Regions from separate parts of the Sphingomonas sp. Leaf257 genome, predicted to be linked through region 2. Evidence: riboswitches for the same ligand, from Rfam matches in the RefSeq annotation. Region 2 holds a riboswitch; the other holds the start of a gene.
The links. A riboswitch is a leader RNA that binds a small molecule or an ion and turns the genes downstream of it on or off. The one in region 2 is predicted to bind cobalamin.
Positions count from the first base shown of each region.

Region 1: it holds a riboswitch for cobalamin, as region 2 does, so the genes downstream of both, ASF14_RS04935 (TonB-dependent receptor) here and ASF14_RS06815 (DUF1636 domain-containing protein) in region 2, are expected to answer to the same signal.

Region 1 covers NZ_LMMH01000003.1:220,553-228,344, forward strand. The annotation lists gene ASF14_RS04930 (PepSY domain-containing protein) at 1-917, opposite strand, end outside; gene ASF14_RS04935 (TonB-dependent receptor) at 940-3,069, opposite strand; cobalamin riboswitch at 3,284-3,503, opposite strand; gene ASF14_RS04940 (hypothetical protein) at 3,592-3,909, shown strand; gene ASF14_RS20620 (entericidin A/B family lipoprotein) at 3,998-4,144, opposite strand; gene ASF14_RS04945 (hypothetical protein) at 4,203-4,385, opposite strand; gene ASF14_RS04950 (CsbD family protein) at 4,382-4,636, opposite strand; gene ASF14_RS04955 (hypothetical protein) at 4,665-4,985, opposite strand; gene ASF14_RS04960 (alpha/beta hydrolase-fold protein) at 5,310-6,494, shown strand; gene ASF14_RS04965 (DUF3597 family protein) at 6,540-6,959, opposite strand; gene ASF14_RS04970 (DUF4142 domain-containing protein) at 7,112-7,696, shown strand.
Region 2 covers NZ_LMMH01000008.1:32,772-40,563, reverse strand. The annotation lists gene ASF14_RS06835 (cobyric acid synthase) at 1-1,217, shown strand, start outside; gene cobS (adenosylcobinamide-GDP ribazoletransferase) at 1,202-1,918, opposite strand; gene ASF14_RS06825 (histidine phosphatase family protein) at 1,915-2,472, opposite strand; gene cobT (nicotinate-nucleotide--dimethylbenzimidazole phosphoribosyltransferase) at 2,469-3,479, opposite strand; gene ASF14_RS06815 (DUF1636 domain-containing protein) at 3,476-3,883, opposite strand; cobalamin riboswitch at 3,974-4,158, opposite strand; gene fumC (class II fumarate hydratase) at 4,259-5,659, shown strand; gene ASF14_RS06805 (trimeric intracellular cation channel family protein) at 5,762-6,400, opposite strand; gene ASF14_RS06800 (glycine zipper 2TM domain-containing protein) at 6,537-6,845, shown strand; gene ASF14_RS06795 (glycine zipper 2TM domain-containing protein) at 7,022-7,585, shown strand; gene ASF14_RS06790 (hypothetical protein) at 7,642-7,792, opposite strand, start outside.

The DNA.
Region 1 (7,792 bases), on a different contig from region 2:
TCGACGGTGCGCGCATCCGGTGCGATCCGGGCCAGCCGGTTCAGGTCGCGCGGCCGCCCCGCCCGCCCGGCATAGGCCCGCATCGCCGCCACAGGCGCCTCGCCCCCGGCAAAGGCGTGCCCCGGATCGACCGACAGCCAGCCGCTGACGATCCAGGTCGTCAGCATCGCAGCCCCCGCCAGCCCGCTGACATGGTGCCAGAGCATCCAGCCGCGATAGGGCGTCATCCGCCCACCCCGATAGCGCCGCCGCCCCACCCGCAGTCGCAATATGCCGATCCACAGGCCGGTCAGTGCGACCGCGATGCACGGGCCCGCCACCCACATCACCGCCTGCCGCCAAGTCTCCCGGTCGCGACGCAACACGGTCGGGTAGATCCAGTGCGGCACCGAGCCCAGCCAGTTCCAGAACCGCTGGCCCCGCGTCGTCCGCTGCACCGGCTGGCCGGTCAGGCCGGAGATATAGAGTTCGGTCCCAGCCGCATCGGCCAGCGCGACCTTCCACAAAGGGCGATGCCGGTCGAAGCCGTTCGCCACCGTCCATTGGTCGTCCACGATCCGCTCGACCTGGCGAACCGGCCCCGCAAACCGGGTGGCGACGCGTGCGGCGAGTGCGGCATCGACGGGAGCGACCGCTCCGCCGTCCCCTGACAGGATGCGGGTGTCGCCATCGCGGCTCTCGATCCGCCAGACCGGTGCGGCGTCGCGCATCTCCAGCGTGATCCGCCGGGCGTCGGGCGCCACGGGCGCTCGGACGACCCGCTCCCAGTCGATCGGTTGCGCGCCCTTCCAGCTCTCCGCCGGTTTGAGCGACGGATAGGGCACATAGAGCATCACCAGCCCGCTGGCGAACCACATGGCGAAGAACAGGCAGGTGACGATCCCGACCCAGCGATGGGTGAGGAAGGCGAGCCGCAAGCCCGCCTTCCCCCAGGACCGGTCAGAATCCCGCACGGACGCCGATGTCCAGCGCGCGCGGGCGACCCAATATCCATTGCTGGTCGCCGTACGCCGTCACCGCATAGGGTTTGTCGAACAGGTTATAGACACGGACATCGACCGCCAGATGCGGCGTCAGCGCATAGGACAAGGTCGTGTCCACCGTCGCATAGCCGGGGATGCGGAACGCCTCCCCATTGTCCGAAAAACGCCGCCCGACATAACGCAGCCCGGCGCGCGCCTGCAGCTTCGCCGAAGCATCCCAGCGCAGCCAGAGATTGGCCAGAGCCTCGGGCACGTTCGGCGGGGTGCGGCCGCTATAATCCACGCCGCCGGAGCGAAAATCGTCGAACCGCGCATCAAGCAGCGTGCCGTTTGCGTCGATCCCGAAGCCCTGCGGCAGATCGAGCGTCACCGCCGCCTCGACGCCCTGCGACGATCGCTGCCCGACCTGCTCGACGGGGCTCGCCAGCGTGCGCTGGGCGAGAAGCCCGGTCTTGACGATGCGATAGGCCGCCAGCGTGGCGGTGCCATGTCCGTTCGCGAACAGCCACTTGGCCCCCGCTTCGACCTGGTTTCCGCGCGCGTTGCTATACTGCACCTGCCCGGTCGATACGGTGGTCAGGGTGCCCAACGGATCGACGCCGGTGGCATATTGCGCATAGAGCGACAGGGTCGGCACCGGTTGATAGACCAGCCCCGCGCGCCACGTCGCGTTGCGGAACGTCTTTTCCAGCACGAAGCGATCCGGCGTGGCGACGGTCCAGCGACGGACATTGTCCACCTCGTAACGGACGCCGCCGACCACCGACCATTTCGGGCCGAGCGTCACCCGATCTTCGGCAAACACCGCCAGCGCGGTGGTGCGGGTGCGGTAGCGCGGGGCGATTCCCTGCGTATCGAGGAAACGGCCGGGATCGAAGGCGAAGGGATCGACCGCATCGACCTGCTCGACCGAGCCGAAGTCGTTCTCATGGGTGAAGCGGACCAGATTGGCGTCCACCCCGACGACCAGCGCGTTGGCGATGCCCGGCGCGAGTCCCGTGCGCCACGTCACGCTGGCTTGATCGCCCCATTGGGTCAGGTCGTGGCGGATGCCGTAATTGCTGCTTCGGCGGATCGTGGCCGGAATGCCCGTCGATCCGTCCGCGCACGCGCCGCTCGCACCGACCCAGCAATAATTCTCCAGGTTACGCCAGAAACGGTCGCTGGTCAGGACATAAGCGATGTTGGACAGACTGACCGCATTGCTCGGCGTCCAGTCGACCCGGATCGAGGCGCGGTCGTCGCGGAACCGCATCCGCCCGTCGCCGACATTATAGTTGCGGTCCCGCACCCGAAGGTCGAGCCGCCCGTCGATCAGCGGGGTGCCGAAATAGGTCATGGGCCGCTGGTCGCCATGATCGCCGCGCACCGTCACCGCCAGTGTGGAGGACGGCGTCCAGCGCAGCGTCCCCGACAGCGCAACACTGTCCGAACGCCCCCGATCGACATAGCCGTCCGACCGGCGATAGCTGGCATCCACGCGGTAGCCGAGCGTCGGGGTCAGCGGCCCGCCCAGCCCGGCGGCGGCGCGGAAACTGTCCTGCCCGCCATAGCCGATCTCGGCCTGGCCATGGGTCTGGGCGGTGGGCGCACGCATCACGACATTGACCGCGCCGCCCAGCGCGCCCTGCCCGTAAAGGACCGAGGCAGGGCCGCCCAGCACATCGATCCGCTCCACCATCCAGGGATCGGTCGGAAAGGTGATCGTCCCCGCCGCCGGGAACAACCGCACGCCGTCGACCAGTTGCAGCACCGATCCCTGCCCCGAAAAGCCGCGCGCGGCCAGCGCGGTGCCGCCATTTCCGGGATTGGCGACGCTCGACAGGCCGGGCGCACGCGTCTCCGCCTCGACGATCGACACATCGCCGCGCGCGCGGATCGTACCGCCATCGAGCGAGGCGATGCTGGCGGGCGTCTCCAGCGGTGTCAGGCCCAGGCGGCTGCCGGTCGCATTGGGTGTGTCGAGCGCCTGTTTCTCCCGCGTGCCGATCACCAGCACGGTGGCGTCACCCCCCTGCTCCTCGGCCTTTTGCGCCCTTGCCTGCGCCGCCCCCAGCAGAAGCGCCGCGCCACTCCACAGGACCATAGGAGCCTGTCCGAATATGTTACGATATATCATTTCAAAGCCCATAGCGTCTTGTCGCGAACAAGCCGAGGCCTTGCCGCCCGATTTCGGGCAGCCAGGTGCCCTGCGTGCGGCACGCCGTTTTCCGCATTCCACAGGGCCACCCATGCGCCTCCGCCACTTATGGCGTCGCTCGTCGGAACAGACCTAGCCTCGACCATCCCCTGGACCGGGCATGAGCGACCTGACGCCGGCAGGTCTCCTGGCTCACGGGTCGTCGCGGACGGATGCGCCTTCCCAGGTTGCCCCAGTGGCTGGATCGCGCCCATGGCCGATCCGTGCATCGCCGCTCACCGCTTACAGTTGCAGGGACAGCCGCGGATTCGGAGCCAGGCCCCTCACCGTGTTCCCTTTTAATCTCCCTTGTCGGGAGAACCGGCGCGATCATATCGCCGGATCATTCCGGCCCCGTATCGCTACGCGGCGGCGATGGAGGGCGTCAAGCGGGATGAGGTCGCGGCGTCCTTGCGCTATGGCGGCGGCATGGCACGCAGGAACCGTTATCTGATCGCGACGATGCCCGATGGCTATGTGAAGACGATCGGCCCGACATCGCAGCCCTTCACCCATTATTGGCGGATCGTCGCCGATCTGGGCGGGGGCAGGACAGAAGTCTTCTGGGGCCATGCCAAGTCGCGCAAGGCGGCGATGGCGAACGATGCCGCCATGGCGGAAGCGGTGCGGCAGCGCGGCTGGGTCGGGTATCGCTTCGAGGTCGTCGAACTGGTCGAGGCGGATGCGCCACCCGAAACCATGAAGAAACCCTCCCCCGGTAGGGGAGGTGGCAGGGCGAAGGCCTGACGGAGGGGTGTCACCCTCTCGAGAGCAGGACACCCCTCCCCCATCCTGCAGATGGTCCTCCCCCCTGCAGGGGAGGAATGGTCGGAATTTACCTCTTGGGCTTGTCCTGGCCCGAGGCGTCGGACACCGCCGCACCGGCCGAACGCAGGTCGCGGCCCGCGCCGTTCACGGTGTTGCAGGCCGACAGGGTCAGGACGGCGAATAGGGTAGCACCCAGAGCGATCTTCTTGGTCATGACGATCTCCTCGAAAAGGGGGTGCGGCGGGCCCGGTACGCCGGCCCGCCGCGGGTACTCAGCGCAGACGACGGCGGCCGGCCGCCGTTGCGCCAAAGGCGTAGGCACCGGCGCCGACCAGCAGCGCGAGCACCAGGAGGAACGAGGTGTTGGCACCGGCCCCGGCGGCAGCGGCGGCCTGCTTGGCCTTGGCGACCGCTTCGTTCTTGGTCTGAACGAATTCGGCCTTGGCCTGATTCACCTGGGCCTGGGCGCGACGCGCGGCCGCGACCGACCCCGCTCGCGTGCTTCCTCGATCAGGCTGGGGGTGGCATCCGCCACCTCGCCCGCGACCGACTGGTCACGACCGAACAGATGCTCGGCGCTGCCGGCGACCTGATCGGTGACGCCTTCCACCTTCCAGTCGCGGCTGTCGACCGCATCGCCGATCGTCTTTTCCACCTTGCCACCGAAATGGCGCGCATTGCCGTGCAGTTCATGCGTGCTCATCATTCGTTTCCGAAAATGCAAGGAAAGGGCGTCAGGGAGCCACGCCGCAGGTGGCGGCGGCCTTGCCGACTTCCAGTGCGATCTTCGGGTCCTTGATCTCGCCCGCGACCCGGATCAGATCGCCTGCGGTCAGCTGGCCGGGATTGGGATCGTCACGGCGATAGGCCGCGGCGGCATTGCCCAATTGTTGCAGTTGCCCCAGCGACAGGTTGCGTTCCAGCCGCTGGCCGACACAGGTCGAACGCTGGCTGTCCAGGCCATAGCGCTCCAGCCCGGTGGCGATCCGCGTCGAGGGCGGGGTGCACGCCACCGCGACGAGCGCGATGCCGATACTTGCGAGGATTTTGGCCACCCGGTTGCTCCCATGCGACCGGCGGCGAAATGCGACCGATCTGGCCGGGTACAACTTATGATAATTTAAGCCGTTCCTGGTATTTTTTGCGGGAATGGTTGGTAGTCTTCTACCAGTTTCGAGCCGCTGGTCGGCATATGCGCCGGGATGCCAGCACCATCACGCCATTGATGAACGCGGCAGCACCGCAAAGGATTTCATCGACAAGCCTCTGTCTTAACGACGTTTTTTGCCAAACCGCCTTGTGTGATCCGGCCATAAACGGCACCTTCCCCTCTCCGATATGGTCGAAATGAACCAACGGATGACGAGGGAGGATGATCGATGAAGATCCTGTTGGCGGCCGCCTTAACGGTGACGATGGCCGCGTCCATGGCCCCTGCTCAGACCACGCCCCAGACCGCCCCACCGGCGGTGATCGAGGATTTCCGCCCCTCGTCGCTCAACCAGCCTGGCCAGTCCTATCCGCAGGTCAATTCGCAGGGCTATGCCCGTTTCCGCATCACCGCCCCCGATGCCAAGGCGGTGAAGGTCAGCCTGGGTCTGGGCGGACGCGGCGGCACCGTCCTGACCAAAGGCCCCGACGGCAGTTGGACGGGAACGTCGGAAGGCCCGCTCGACGAGGGATTTCATTATTACCATCTGACGGTCGATGGCGGCACCTTCAACGATCCGGGGACGCTGAACTTCTATGGCTCGACCCGCTGGGAAAGCGGCATTGAGATTCCGGCGCATGACGCGGATTTCTATGCGCTGAAGGATGTGCCGCATGGCCGGGTCGAACAGATTCTGTTCCCGTCGCCCAGCACCGGCACGTCGCGACGCGCCTTTATCTACACCCCGCCCGGCTATGACCGGAACACGCGCGATCGTTATCCGGTGCTGTATCTTCAGCATGGTTGGGGCGAGGACGAAACCGCCTGGTCCAACCAGGGCCATGCCAACCTCATCATGGACAATCTAATCGCGGCCGGAAAGACGCGGCCGTTCCTGATCGTCATGACCTATGGCATGACCAACACCATTCGCCCCGGCGCGCCCGGCGGTCTGGCGAGTTTCGACATCCGCCCCTTCCAGACCGTGCTGCTGGACGAGTTGATTCCCTATGTCGACGGGCATTACCGCACCCTGTCCGACCAGCGCCACCGCGCCATGGCCGGGCTCTCGATGGGCGGCTTCGAGACGAAGCTGATCGCGCCCAGGCACCTCGACCGTTTCGCCTATATCGGTCTGCTCAGCGGCGGCACCATGTCGCCGGAGGATGTGAAGGTCACGCCGGGCTATCGCGACAAGGTGAAACTCACCTTTGTCAGCTTCGGCAGCCGCGAACTGGAGGGAGGGCGCAGCGGTCCGCCCGGTGGCCCACGCAGCGATCCCCGCGCCAATGCTGCCGCCCTGACGGCTGCCGGGATCAGGAATGTCTTCTACGTATCGGAGGGCACTGGGCACGAGTTCCAGACGTGGCGGCGCAGTCTTCAGGCAATGGCGCCGCTGCTGTTCCGGGATTGAGGTGATGGGGCGGCGGTCATGCGGACCGCCGCCCCTTCCGGCTCGTCAGTTCCGCAGGCTGTCGGGCACGATCCCGCCATTTTCGGCGAGCTTGGCCATCACCGCCTTGTGAAGCGCGATATTCTGCTCGGCCGAGCCGTCCTCGGCGGCATGCACGCCCAGTTCATTGGCCAGTTCCTTACGCGCCGACAAACTCGAATCCAGGTCGAGCAGCTTCAGGAGATCGACGATCGAGCTCTGGTAATTGCCCCCGCCGCCCTTCATCGACGCCATTTCCGACAGAACCGCACCGACATCCACATTCTGCGGCGCCGGGGTCGGGGCCGCGACGGGGGCCGGGGTCGGGGCGGGTGCAGCGGCCGGTGCGGGTTGTGCCTGGACCGGGGCGGGTGACGGTGCAGGCGCGGCTTCGGCCCTGCTGCCATGGTGGAATATCTTGTTCAGGATATTGCCGAAAATGCTCATCGGGTGGTTCCTTCGCTGATCGGATGCGACGATGCCCGCTCTAACGACGCAAGCGCCTTGCGGGTCCGCTCCTTCAACGAGATGGCCTCTGCGGGAACGTCATGGCCCGACAGACGCTTAGACAGCATCTGTCGTCATTTCAGGGGTTTGCCATGACCATTCGTTCGACCTTCATTGCGACCACCGCCTTGCTTGCACTGGCGGCCTGTGGCCAGAAGCAGGACAATTCGTCGACCTACACGACGAATAGCGCCGATACGTATAACCAGGCAGATGCGTCCGCCCCCGCCCCGGCACAAACCCCTGCCACAAGCGCGGCGCAGAGCTTCGTGAACACCGCCGCGGCCAGCGACGCCTTCGAGATCGAGACGTCCAGGCTCGCGCTCACCAATGGCGCCTCGGCCTCGGTGAAGTCCTATGCCCAGAAGATGATCGACGCCCATACCGGCTCGACCGCCAAGCTGAAGACGCTGACCGGCGGGATGAACCCGGCAATGATGCCCGATGCGACGCTGAATGCGCAGCAGCAGGCGACGCTGGACCAGTTGAAGTCGCTTAAGGGAACGGCCTTTGACGCGGCGTACATCGCTGCGCAGACGTCTGGGCATCAGCAGACGCTGGATGCGCTGAGGGGGTATGCGACGACGGGCGACGTACCGGCGCTGAAGAGCTTTGCGAGCGAGCTGGTCCCGACGGTGACGGCGCATCTGAACATGGCGAAGGGCCTGAAGGCTTAAGGCCGTTCAGGCGGCGGCTTCATCGAGCAGCGGATAGGCCGGAGGGAGGGACGTGGCGATGGTCACGTCCCTCCCTTTTCGCATGGACAAAGGGAG
Region 2 (7,792 bases):
CGCAGGGCGACCGCACCTCGCAACTGATCGTCCGCGGACAGGTGCGGGGGATGCTGCCCGCGTCCAAGTGGCGCGAGGGGCGGATCGGGCTGCTCCCCGAGGTGGTCGATTGCTATCGCCGCCTGGAGGCGCAGTGCGATCTCGTGATCGTCGAGGGAGCCGGGTCGCCCGCCGAGGTCAACCTGCGCAGCGGCGACATCGCCAATATGGGCTTTGCCCGCGCGGCGAATGTGCCGGTGGTGCTGGCGGGCGATATCGACAGGGGCGGGGTGATCGCGTCCCTGGTCGGCACCAAGGCGGTGATCGCGCCTGAGGATGCCGCGATGATCCGGGGCTTTCTAGTCAACAAGTTTCGCGGCGATCCGGCGCTGTTCGCCGATGGCATGGGCGTGATCGCCGAGCATACCGGCTGGCACTCGCTGGGCTTGATCCCCTGGCTGGCGGACGCCACGCGACTGCCCAGCGAGGATGCGGTCGTTCTGGAGCAGAGCCGTACGGGCGCCGGGGGGCGGGTGGTCATCGCCTGTCCGATCACGCCGCGCATCGCCAATTTCGACGATCTCGATCCGCTGCGCCTGGAACCGCAGGTCGATCTGGTCATGGTCCGCCCCGGCGAGCCGATCCCCGACGCCGCGATGATCGTGCTGGCGGGATCGAAGGCGACCATCGCCGACCTGGCCTTTATCCGCGAGCAGGGTTGGGACATCGACATCGCCGCGCATGTCCGGCGCGGGCGGCCGGTGCTGGGCTTGTGCGGCGGATATCAGATGCTGGGCCGCTCGGTCGCCGACCCGGACGGGATCGAAGGGCCTGCGGGACGTGTCGCAGGGCTGGGGCTGCTCGACGTGGAGACCGTGCTCACCGGCGAGAAGACCGTGCGGCCGGTGACGGGCGAGGCGCTTGGCGCGTCCTTCTCGGGTTATGAAATCCATCTCGGGCGCACCAGCGGCCCCGATACCGCGCGTCCGGTCGGCCATCTCGCCGATGGCCGGGCGGAGGGGGCGATCCGCGCCGATGGGCTGGTGGCGGGCAGCTATGTCCATGGCCTGCTTGGGCAGGCGGGGCAGCGTGCGGCGTGGCTGGCGCGGATCGGCGTGGCGGGGCAGGGGCCGGATCACCGCGCCGATGTCGACGCCGCGCTCGACGCCATCGCCGCCGTGCTGGAGGCGCATGTCGATTGCGACGCGCTGCTGCGGATCGCTCAGGGCAGGGCGTAGAGGACGGCGGCGAGGAGCAGCGCGGTTTCGGTCAACTCGATCCCTGCGCCATGCACGTCGCCCGTCACCCCGCCCAGCTTGCGCCGGAACCAGAGCGACAGCGCCAGGATGATGAGTGGTGCGGTCGCGAGCGGCGGATAGGACAGGCTCAGCGCTAGGCCTGCGAGTATCCAGCCGATCATGTCGACCGGCCGCACCGCGCGGGCGACCATCGCGCCCAGCCCTCCGGGGCGTAAGGGCGTCAACAGTCGCGCCCAGACCAGCGGCCCGACCCGCGCCGCCGCCGGGATCAGCGCGACCATCGGCCATGCCTTGGGGGGAAAGGCATGAAGCAGCACCAGCTTGGCGGTCAACTGCATTGCCAGCGCGACCACACCGAAGCTGCCGATATGCGGATCGGCCATTACCGCCAGCAAGCGCGACCGATCGCCATGCGACGCGCCCAGCCCGTCAGACAGGTCGGCCAGCCCATCCAGATGCAGCGCCCCCGTCGCCCAGACCCAGGCGACCAATGCCGCCAGCGCGCCCGTCCACGGGTCGATGCGCACACCCAGCCAGCCCGCACCCGCGACGATCACCCCGATGACCAGCCCCGCCACCGGGTAGAGCCGGATGGCCCGTGCGAAATCCGCTTCGTCCGCCTCGACGCGCGGCATGGGCAAGCGGGTCAGGAAGCCCAGCGCGACGATCAGCGCCTTCATGCCGTCGCCAGCCCTGTCACCTGCGCGCTGCGCGGCGTGCCGTCCCACACCTCCAGCGTGACCAGCGCGGCATAGGGCAGCGCGAACGACCATGTCGCGCGCAGGTCGAACCCGCACAGGACATGCAACGCCGCGCGGATCGCGCCGCCATGGGTGACGACCAGGGTCGGCTCGGGGGACAGATCGGCGATGGCGCTTCGCACACGGGCGACCAGATCGGACCAACGCTCGCCACCCGGTGGCGGGGCGGCATCGGGATCGTCCCAGAAGCGGGCCAGCGCTTCCGGCTCGATGTCCCCCGCCGCCAGTCCGTCCCAGTCCCCGAAATCCAGTTCCCGCCAGCGCGGATCGACCTCGGTCGGACCAATCGCCTCGGCACAGGCGCGCGCGCGCGACAGGTCGGAGGCGATGCGGCGGGCGACGTCCAGCCCATCCGCCCGCGCAACGCAGGCCGCGATGCCCCCGGCCGTGGCAGGGCTGTCGGTGCGGCCCAGCATCCGCCCCGTCAGCTCGGGCTCGCCGTGACGGAGCAGATGCAGGCGAAAGCCGGTCACGCGCCCGCGATGCCCGCCTCGGCAAAGGTCGCCATGCCGTCATGCGCCACGATCGCGGAACGGATGACCTGCACCGCGACCGCCGCGCCGCTCGCCTCGCCCAGCCGCATGCCCAGCGACAGGATCGGCTCCAGCCCCAGCCGGGCGAGCAGCAGGACATGGCCCGGCTCGGCCGAACAATGGCCCGACAGGCAATGTGCGCTGATCGCCGGATTGGCATGGGCCAGCGGCGCGATGGCGGCGGTGCCGATAAAGCCGTCGAGCACGACCGGAATCCGCTTGTGCCGCGCGGCCAGCACCGCGCCCGCCATCGCCGCGATCTCGCGCCCGCCCAGGCGGCGCAGGATTTCGAAGGCGCTGGTCAGATGCTCGCGGTGCAGTGCGAGGCCCTCGGCCACTACCGCCGCCTTGCGCTGAACGCCCTGCGCATCGACCCCCGTGCCCGGCCCGACCCACAGGGCCGGGCCGCCCCCGAAACTGGCGGCGGCAAGCGCGGCGGCGGCGGTGCTGTTGCCGATCCCCATCTCGCCCAGCACGAGAAGGTCGGCATCGCCCACCGCCTCGGCCCCGGCGGACAGCGCGCTCAGGCACTCTTCCTCGGTCATCGCGGGAGCGGTCGTGAAGTCGGCGGTCGGTCGGTCGAGGTCGAGCGGCACCACCGCCAGTTCCAACCCTGCCGCCGCCGCCAGCGCGTTGATCGCGGCCCCTCCGGCGGCGAAATTGGCGACCATCAGCTCCGTCACCTCGGCCGGAAAGGCGCTGACCCCGCGCGCGGTGACGCCGTGATTGCCCGCGAAGATGACCACGCGGCCGCGCTCGATCCGCGGCCGCTCGACGCCCTGCCATCCGGCGAGGAAGATCGCGATATCCTCCAGGCGGCCCAGCGAACCCGGCGGCTTGGTCAACTGGCCCTGTCTCGCGGTGGCGGCGGCGCGGGCCTGGTCATCGGCCCGGGGCAGGGTGGCGAGTGCCGTCTCGAACGCGGCGATATCAGGGAAAGCGGTCATTCGACGACATATCCTTCGGGGGGCGTGCGGGTGAGGAAATGGCCTTTCACCCCTTGCGGCCATTGCTTGTAGGGCACCTGGCCCCAGTCGCTGTCGGCATAGGCGCGGGCATAGTCCAATATGGCGCGCGCGGCGTCGTCATCGGGGGTGAACTTGCCCATGACGTATCCGACCTTGCCGGGGCAGCGCAGATGGACGGTGCAGAAGGACTGGCAGGCGAAGAGACAGGGCATCTCCTCGACCGCGACCTCGGCATAAGCAGGGTCGGACGCCTGCACCCGGCGCAACGCCTCGACCAGCAGCGCGCCGCCGCGCTGGCCCTGGTCGTTTTCGCGCGCCTCGTCGGATAGGCGGCAGGTGTTGCAGGCGACCACGGCGGGGCCGTTCGCGGCGGGCTTCAGCATGAAAAAGGCTCGTACATCGGGCAAGTCTCCAAAGGCGCTGTCGCCGCGCGAGGGGAAAGCCCCGTTCCGTCCGGTACACCCTGACCAGCCGAAGGACGACCACGACGGGCAGGTCTCCTGGCTCGCGGGTCGGGGCCGGTCCGCCGCCTTCTCGGGGATTACCCCAATGGCGTCGTGGCGGGCGGCTCGCCGCTTACAGTTGCAGGGGCAGCCGGGGTGTCGCACCCCATTCCCTTTTCATCCTCTTTCAAGGAACCTGTCGCGAAGGCGGCGATAGGCGGGCAGGGGCCGGGTGGCAAGCGTCGTGCCCTCGTCCGTCGGCGTTGCGGTGACTATATGGGGGAACCCCTGACCCCATCGGTGAGTCCCTGTCGCATGACCCAGAACGCCACCACCCGCACCGAAACCGATTCGATCGGCCCCATCGAAGTCCCCGCCAGCGCCTATTGGGGCGCGCAGACCGAGCGCAGCCTGGAGAATTTTCCTTTCGGCACGTGCGAGCAGATGCCGATCAGTATCGTCCATGCGCTCGCCATCGTGAAGAAGGCGGCGGCGCGGATTAATCGTGGCCATGGCTTGGCGGCGGACAAGGCCGATGCGATCGAGGCGGCGGCGCAGGAAGTGATCGACGGGCGCCATGACGAGCAGTTCCCGCTCGTCATCTGGCAGACCGGCTCCGGCACCCAGTCCAACATGAACGCGAACGAGGTGATTGCGGGCCGCGCCAACGAGATGCTGACCGGTACGCGCGGCGGCAAGTCGCCGGTCCATCCCAATGACGATGTGAATCGCGGCCAGTCGTCCAACGACACTTTCCCGACCGCACTCCACGTCGCCGCCGCGATTGCCGTGACGAGGCAGCTTTTCCCCGCGCTCGACCGGCTCCACGCCGCGCTGGAGGCCAAGGCGGAGGAATGGGATTCGATCGTCAAGATCGGCCGCACCCATTTGCAGGACGCGACCCCGCTGACCCTGGGCCAGGAATTCTCCGGTTACGTCCAGCAACTCGCCAATGCCCGCGACCGGATCGAGGGGACGCTCCACCGCAATATCCTGCCGCTTGCACAGGGAGGGACGGCGGTCGGCACCGGGCTGAACGCGCCGAACGGCTTTGCCGAGGCGATCGCGGCGGAGATCGCCGAGGCGACCGGTCTCGATTTCGTGACGGCGCCCAACAAGTTCGAGGCGCTGGCCAGCAATGACGGGCTGGTCGACCTGCATGGGACGCTGAATGTCCTGGCGGTGGCGCTGACCAAGATCGCCAACGACATCCGTTTGCTGGGCTCCGGTCCGCGCTCGGGGTTGGGCGAGCTGGAACTGCCCGCCAATGAGCCGGGCAGCTCGATCATGCCGGGCAAGGTCAATCCGACCCAGTGCGAGATGCTGACCATGGTCGCCGCGCAGGTGATCGGCAACAATGCCGCCGTCACGGTCGGCGGGCTTCAGGGGCATCTGGAACTCAATGTCTTCAAGCCGCTGATCGGGGCGAACGTGCTGCGCTCGATCCACTTGCTGTCGGTCGGCATGGAGAGTTTCGCCGAGCGGACGGTCGAGGGGATGACGGTCAATCGCGACCGGATCACCGAGTTGCTCGACCGCTCGCTGATGCTGGTGACGGCGCTGGCGCCCGAGATCGGTTACGACAATGCCGCCAAGATTGCCAAGCACGCGCATCAGAAGGGGCAGACGCTGAAGGAGGCCGGGCTGGAACTGGGCTTTGTCGACGAAGAAACCTTCAATCGGGTTGTGCGGCCGGAGTTGATGCTGGGGCGGTGAGGGATTCCCTTGGGCTTCGACTTCGCTCAGCCTGAACGGCGGTTGGGACGGGATATAAACATCCGTTCAGCCTGAGCGAAGTCGAAGGCCACGCCCCAGCGCCTACCCCCGATCCCACCCCTTGGCCGGATAGGCAGGCAAGGCGATCCGATACCGGATCGCCGCCCCGCGCAAGACGAACCCGGCCAGCGCCGCGATCGGCCCGGCGCCGGGCACTCCCAATTGCATCAGGATCACATAGCTGGTCGAGGACAGCGCCGCCGCCGTCACGTACAGTTCCGGCCGCATCAGGATCGACGGTTCGCCCGCGATCACGTCGCGGATGATGCCGCCGACACAGGCCGACACCACGCCCAGCATCGCCGCCGGGATGGGGGTGATGCCATAGCCGCTCGCCTTGGCCGCGCCGTACACGGCATAGGCCGCCAGCCCCACCGCGTCGAACCAGTCGAGCGCGCTGCCCCGCCACCAGCGCGCAGGTGTCGCCCAGACCGCGACCGCCGCGATCAGGCAGACAAGCGGCACGCGGGCGTCGTGCACCCAGAAGACCGGCGCATCGATCAGCAGGTCGCGCAGCGTCCCCCCGCCGACCCCGGTGATCAGCGCGAAGAAGACCAGCGTGACCATCGTCTGGCGGTGCTTGGCCGCGACCAGCGCGCCCGACACGGCGAACACGGCCAGCCCTGCCAGGTCGAGCCAGGGCATCACGGCGGGCAGCATGGCGGTAGGTTGAGGCAGCATCATGGGCGACCCTAGAGCGGCCCTTTGCGGGGGGAAAGGGCGGCGCGAGGATGAACGTGACGTTATCTCCCGTTCATGCAACGGACGGTAGAAGTAAGACGTTACGGCGTCAGATCAATTTGAAAGGAAGTTTGTGATGCGGAAATTGATGCTTGCCCTGGGTTGCACCGCCATGGTCGTCCCCACGCTGGTCCTGCCGGTGACCGCCGCCGACGCGCAGCGCCGCTACAAGTATCGCGAATGGCGCGATGACCGTGGCCGCGTCCGCTGCCGCAAGCCGGACGGCACGACGGGTCTGGTCGTCGGTGGCGTCGCGGGTGCGCTGCTGGGCCGCACGATCGATACGCGCGGCGACCGCACGCTGGGTACGCTGGGCGGTGCCGCCGTCGGCGCGCTCGCCGGTCGCGAGATCGAGCGCGGCACGAGCAACCGCCGCTGCCGCTGAATCGGCTTTCCCCCTGGCGGGAAAACAGGGGGCGTCACCTTCGGGTGGCGCCCTTTTTTGTTTGAAAAATCAAACAGATGATTCTGTCTCAATAGTGAACGCCAAGTAGTTTTCGGTTCACGCAACAAGCGGGATAAGTGCGGGTTCTTCCTCCCATCATCAACGGGAGTTCGAGTATGCGTATTGCTCTGTTGACGGCGACGATAGCCGCCACCGCCTTTTCCGCCATCCCTGCCGAGGCGCAGCGGAACGGCTGGGAAGCCCGTCAGGAATATCGCGAAGACGTGCGCGATGCCCGCCGCGACTATAATCGCGACGTCCGCCGCGCCGATTCCCAGCGCGACGTCCGCGAGGCCCGCCGCGAATATCGCGAGGATATCCGCGATGCCCGCAAGGATTACCGGCGCGACATGCGCAACGTCCGCTGGCGCAACTACGACTATAACCGCTTCGAGCCGGGCCAGCGCGGTTACTATCCCGAGCGCTATTATCGCGACGGCCGCTATTATCAGCCGCGCGCGCTCGGTCGGAACGACCGCATCTATCGCGGCATGAACGGTCGCTATTACTGCCGCCGCAATGACGGCACGACCGGTCTGGTCATCGGTGGCCTAGCGGGTGGCGCGCTGGGCAATGTGATCGCGGGCGGCCGTTCGCGCCTGCTGGGCACGGTGATCGGGGCCGGCGGCGGCGCGCTGCTCGGCCAGCAGATCGACCGCGGCCAAGTTCGCTGCCGCTAATCGGCGGACGGCGTAAAGGACGGCCCGGCGGGGAGACCTGCCGGGCCGTTCGTCGTTCAGATGAAGCCGCCGCCCAGCATCAGGCGAAGACCGAAGATCAGGATGAGGATCAGGTTCAGATTGCGCCCCGTATTGCGCGACGACAGCGCCCCCACGGCCGCGCCGACGATCGCGATGGGGATCACGAACCAGTAACCCCAGGCGAAA